DNA from 2 places in the Rummeliibacillus sp. GQ308 genome. Region 1 is predicted to be linked to the other one. Evidence: a T-box and tRNA genes for the amino acid it is inferred to sense, from the RefSeq annotation. Region 1 holds a T-box; the other holds one or more tRNA genes.
What was found. A T-box is a leader RNA that pairs with one kind of tRNA and senses whether it is charged. The one in region 1 lies ahead of thrS (threonine--tRNA ligase), so its partner is inferred to be a tRNA-Thr.
Positions count from the first base shown of each region.

Region 2: it encodes a tRNA-Thr, which carries the amino acid that the T-box ahead of thrS (threonine--tRNA ligase) is inferred to sense. The anticodon was not compared.

Region 1 covers NZ_JCAXDQ010000001.1:233,317-236,498, reverse strand. Annotated here, with positions in the region: gene AC6CHJ_RS01220 (LLM class flavin-dependent oxidoreductase) at 1-410, opposite strand, end outside; T-box leader at 604-827, shown strand; T-box leader at 884-1,108, shown strand; gene thrS (threonine--tRNA ligase) at 1,157-3,070, shown strand.
Region 2 covers NZ_JCAXDQ010000001.1:475,814-478,995, reverse strand. Annotated here, with positions in the region: gene AC6CHJ_RS02275 (hypothetical protein) at 1-44, shown strand, start outside; gene AC6CHJ_RS02270 (O-methyltransferase) at 28-666, shown strand; gene AC6CHJ_RS02265 (potassium channel family protein) at 827-1,213, shown strand; tRNA gene AC6CHJ_RS02260 (tRNA-Thr) at 1,344-1,414, shown strand; gene AC6CHJ_RS02255 (immunoglobulin-like domain-containing protein) at 1,579-3,182, opposite strand, start outside.

The DNA of each region.
Region 1 (3,182 bases):
GTTGTTTCAATTTCTTTATATTGATCCGTCATCTCAGGTCGTTTACCTTTTGCCATCGCATAAATAGCATAAGTATCTCCGCCTGGTGCGCGTCCAACGCCAAAGTCGATGCGGCCAGGTGACAGTGCGCTTAATGTTTTGAACACTTCCGCTACTTTTAATGGTGAGTAATGCATCATCATGATGCCGCCTGTGCCGATACGAATACGGTTTGTTTTAGCAGCCAAGTGAGCCGCTGTTACTTCAGGCGCAGAGCTTGCAAGCGATTGCCCGTTATGATGCTCCGCCATCCACATACGGTGATAGCCTAGCTCTTCACCAAGAATCGCCAATGTTTCGCTGTTTTTTAAAGCCTGTGCCGGTTTAGCCCCTTTTGGTATCGGCGCTTGATCTAGAATAGAGAGTCTCATATTACTCATCCTTCCCTTTTTCATCTATCTGTGTAAATGTGATATTTATACGTCATAATGCTAGCGGAAGTTTAAGGGGATGTAAAATGATTGGATTGGTGAGGAAGTTAAGACAATAAATTGTTCATAATTAAAATAGGTGTTGCTAAATAGTAATAATTATCATAATATATATAATAATTTAATTCTTGATGAAGAAGCGCTGATAAGGACATGAATTGCTTTTACGGTTTACAGAGAGGGAAGTTTTGCTGAAATCTTCCTAACGCAGGAGAGTAATTTACCACCTTTGAGCTGTATCGGGGAATCTAGTATCCGGTACCGTCTATGCTACGTTACAGCACCAAAGCCATAAGTTGTTTTCTAACTTATGGGAAGTTGGGTGGAACCACGGGTTAAAACGTACTCGTCCCTTTATTAGGGATGCGTGCGTTTTTTTGTATTTAACAGGATTCCATTGATTGAGATAAAAATTAAAAGCGATGATGAGGACATGAATTATTTTTACGGTTTACAGAGAGGGAAGTTTTGCTGAAATCTTCCTAGCTTAGGAAAATAATTTACCACCTTTAAGCTGTATTGGGGAATGTAGTATCCAATACCGTCTATGCTACGTTACAGCACCAGAGCCATAGGCTATTCTTTAGCGTATGGAAAGTTGGGTGGAACCACGGGTTAACAACACACTCGTCCCTTGTTTAGGGATGCGTGTGTTTTTTTATTATAAAAAAGGAGTGTTTAACATGATGAATGATCAATTTATAAAAATTCAGTTTCCAGATGGCAAAAAACAGCAATACGATCGAGGCGTAACACTAACAGATATTGCCCACTCCATTAGCCCAAGTCTTTCTAAAAAGACAATTGTCGGTTATGTAAATGGGATACCTACAGATGTAGCACGTCCAGTTACAGAAGATGTACAGATTTCCTTATACGATGCAGCTTCAAAAGAAGGAATAGCAGTGGTTCGCCATTCAACAGCCCACTTATTGGCACACGCATTAAAACGTATATATCCTTCTATTCATTTTGGAGTTGGCCCTGTCATTGAAGATGGTTTTTATTACGATGTGGAGCTGGATTCCCCTATCACTCCAAGTGATTTACCTCAAATAGAAAAGGTTATGAAACAAATCATTAATGAGAACTTGGAGATGAATCGAAAGGAAGTTTCACGCGAGAAAGCTAAACAATTATTTGCGCATGATCCATTAAAGCTTGAGTTGTTAGAAGACATTCCACAGGATGAAACAGTTACTGTTTATGAACAGGGTGACTTTTATGATTTATGCCGGGGTCCTCATATACCTTCTACAGGTAAGGTCCAGAATTTTAAACTAACAAAAGTGTCTGGGGCATATTGGCGAGGCGATAGTAATAATAAAATGCTTCAACGCATTTATGGTGTCGCTTTTGCAACAAAGGATGAGCTACGTGACTATTTTGTCTTTCTAGAGGAAGCGGAAAAGCGAAATCACCGTAAACTTGGAAAAGAACTTGAGTTATTCATGTTCTCAGAGGAAGCACCCGGCATGCCATTTTATCTGGCAAATGGCCAGATTATACGGAATGAGCTCGAGTCCTTTTTACGAAATTTACAGGCTAAGTATGATTATAAAGAGGTGCGAACTCCACTCATGATGAATCAGAGATTGTGGGAGCAATCCGGTCACTGGGATCACTACAAAGAAAATATGTACTTTACTCAGGTTGATGAACAAAACTTTGCCTTAAAACCGATGAACTGTCCTGGACATATGCTCATCTTTAAAAATGAACGACATTCCTATCGTGATTTGCCTATTCGCATGGCGGAATTCGGGCAAGTTCATCGACATGAATTCAGCGGTGCCTTAAATGGTTTATTACGCGTCAGATCATTTTGCCAGGATGATGCTCATATTTTCGTTACACCAGAACAGATTGAAGATGAAATTACTCTTGCGTTAAAAATCATCGACCATGTGTATAAAGTATTCGGATTTGAATATGAAATTGAATTATCGACACGCCCAGAGGATTCAATGGGCAGCGAGGAACTGTGGAATCGGGCTGAAACAGCTTTAGAAAACGTACTAAATAACTTGGGGTATCCTTACAAAATCAATGAGGGCGATGGTGCCTTTTATGGCCCCAAAATTGATATTCACATAAAAGATGCCATTCAACGCAGCCATCAATGCGCTACAGTGCAACTCGACTTCCAGCTACCAGAGAAGTTTGATTTAACATATATAGACAAACAAAATGAAAAAGCTCGTCCGGTGGTCATTCATCGCGCAGTATTCGGTTCCATCGATCGTTTCTTAGGCATTTTAATTGAACATTTTGCAGGAGCCTTCCCTGTTTGGCTCGCTCCTACACAGGTACAAATTGTTCCCGTCTCTCAGGTTCACCTAGATTATTGCTTCAAAATCCAATCTCAGCTGAGACAATTAGGGGTACGAGTTAAAATTGACGATGACGAAGAAAAATTAGGCTATAAAATAAGAAGAGCACATATGCAAAAGATCCCTTATATTATTGTGCTTGGTGATGAAGAGTTAAAAGAAAACGCAGTAAATGTTCGGAAGCACGGAGAAAAACAATCAATCAGTATACCATTTAAGGATTTTAAAGAAAATATTGTAAAGCAAATAAATGACCGCAGCATTTAAAATAAACAAGGGAGAACCTTATATTGGTCCTCCCCTTGTGTTTAATCGGGATGATAATTGGATATTACCGCGAATGGAAGGTATCTTCAGGACTTAAATTGTTCTTTTTTGG
Region 2 (3,182 bases), 240 kb from region 1:
CCTCAGAAACGATAGGAGATCCTGCAGATGAAACTAATCAATGAATACATCGATAGCCTCTTCGCTCCAACAGATACAGGTTTAGAGGACGTGCTGACATCGATTGAAGAAAACGGAATGCGTTCTATCTCCGTATCACCTGGATCTGGTAAGCTTCTTACTATGCTGGTATCTTTATCACAAGCTAAAGAGGTACTAGAAATTGGAGCACTTGGCGGCTATAGTGGCATATGCTTGGCCAGAGGATTTGGCAGTGAAGGTTATTTAACATCACTCGAATTAGAGGAGAACTATGCTGCCCTCGCTCATCAAAACTTAACCAAAGCAGGCTTTGGTAATCAAGTTACCTACTTGACTGGTCCAGCACTAGAAAGCCTCCAAATTCTAAAAGAAAATAATAAACAATATGACTTTTTCTTTATAGATGCAGACAAACTAAATTACATTAACTATTTAAACGCTTGTATCGAACTCGCCAAAGATGGTGCTATCATTGTCACAGACAATGTCTTAGCTGGCGGTAGTGTTGCTGATCCAAACGCACAGCCTAAACGATATAGCGAGTTTATGAAAGAGTACAATCAAACAGTCTCAGAACACTCTCAGTTGCAATCTGTATTAATACCGATCGGCGACGGAATGACGGTTTCACGCGTGATAAAATAGTTATACAAAATGCTGACTGCTAGCAAATGCTATATGCTTTGTGAGCAGTTTTTCAATTTTTAATCCTGCTTATCCGACTCCCCCACCCCTCAACCTAGAAATATTTTCCCTTGCATGATACTGTATCCAATGAATAATAACGAGGAGGAATTATCTCACTTTGATTTCATTTATCCTAACACTAAAACGACTGCTAGAAGCTTTGTATAAATCATCAAAACACCCTTTATTTTTATCGCTTATTACTACCCTATTTTTCATCATTCTGTCAGGCGTGTTATTTTATACACAAAAAGAAGGCTGGGCCGTACTAGACGCCATCTATTTCTGCGTTGTGAGCATTATTCCAACCGGCATCGATACCAACCTTTCCCCTGAAACAGCGATAGGAAAAGTATTCACTATGTTCTATCTTATCGTTGGAACAGGCACAATGCTCCTAACACTCATACTTTTGGCCAAATCGACCATCAATAATGATGATGATTTTAAGAAAACCTTTAAAAGTGGTAAATGGAAGCGCGAGGGACAAGAGGAAGAGAAATAATTCCAGCTCTTCTCACCTGCATTATGAGAAGAAACGTTACGATCTATTGGAACTTTTTTAAATTTCACCTAAATCGTGAAATCTGAATTATGAAGAAATAAGTGCTATACTACTGGTGTAAATAATTATTGCCGACTTAGTTTAATGGCAGAACGGTGGTCTCGTAATCCACTGATAAGAGTTCGATTCTCTTAGTCGGCATATTAAAAAACCGACAACTAACATAAATCCCCTCTACCTTTAAGTAGAAGGGATTTGATTGTTACAGTATTAAAAAGCATTAAGCTCCTAATCTACTATAAGATTAGGAGCTTATTATTGTAATTCTTAAACCTTTACTATTCAAAGAGTAGAAGGTTACTTGTCTATCTAGATTCTGAAACTGTTAAAGTTTTAGAATCATTAATATTATCAATTACTTTTCCAGTAGTAACATCAATTAATGAGAATTTAATTGTGTACTCACCTGCTTTAGAAAAATTAACAGTCATTTCTGTTGTTTGATCATAATCAGCAGAGACAGCAAATCCACTATCAGGTCCCCATTTTCCAGTTTCTTTTCCATCTGCTTTAAGAGCTTGTTCTAAAACGTTATTCAAGCTGTCAGTAGCTTTGAAAGTTGCTGTTGCATCTTCAGGACCACTAACTACAAAATTAAATTGAGCGTTCTCATAGCCTTTGCCTAAATTTTCGATAGCTTTAAAGTTAACTTTCACTTGGTTATCTTCATTTGCCACCAAGTTTGCAGGGACTTCAAAACCAAATGCATATTTTGAATTAGTTGCATCTACAGCTTTAACCGTAACATTAAATTCTTTTGTGATACTTTGAACACCGTTAAAGGTTGCAGTCAATGTTACTGTTTTGTCTCCAGCCAAAGCAGAAGGACGAGTGATTTTACCAATTTCAGAAATTATATCTTTGTTGTTAGTAGTCCAAGTAATCTTAGTACCGTTTGTTCCTTCTGATGGTAATACTAAATCATCTGTAACTGCATCTAGATTTTCTAGTTTGTTAGCTTGAGCTAAGTTAAATACATTTTTAGCATCTTCAGCATTTACTTTGTCAATATTATCTTGAATTGCTTTAACTGTTATTACATTTCCGTCAATTTCACTGCTGTATTTTGCAATCAAATCTGTGCTGACATTTTTAAATCCATTTTCTTTCAAAGATTCAAGTAGACGTACTTGGCTCACACCGTTAGCTGTAAGTACACTTTTCACTACTTTCACTTCATCTAGACGATTGCCAAAGTCTTCTTTGATATTTTTCCCTTTTTTATCTCCATCTTGATAAACAAGGTCTGCCGGTACTGTAGTGATTGCTTGTTCAGCTTCGGTGATCGCTTGTTCATTAGTAGGAGCTTGTTCTGCAGCTGCTACCTTAGATTCTACTTTACTCACAATTTCATTAGTAACACTATCGATTACTTCTTGAATTGCTTTAGCATTCGTCTTAGCTTCATGGTTAGCTCCTAATTCTGCTGCGTAAGTTTCGATATATTCATCGCGTACATTTGTAAATACACCGAGCTCTTCACCATCTTTTAATGCTTTAAGAAGTGTCACTTGGTTTTCTGCTGTGTTGACAGCAGTGACAGTGTTGATTTCATTAATTGTTTTTTGGATTTCAGAAACAGTTTTATTATTAGTGCCAAGCTTTGCAGCATAAGTCTCGATTAAATCAGCATTAATGTTCTTGAAATATTCATCTTGAAGAGCTTTCAATAATTCCACTTGGTTTGTAGCCTCATTAACTGCTTTAACTGCAGCGTCTGCCTTTGCAAAGTCTACAGTAAAATTAGCGTCCGCAGATACTTCTCCAACAGTAACACGTACAGTGTAATCTCCATCTTGAAGGTTACTAAAAGTTGTAGAAATTTTACCATCTGTATCGATTGCAACGTTTTCTTTCACTGCTGTAGCTTGTGCAGAAGTATCTCCGTTAGCAAATACAGAAACAGTTG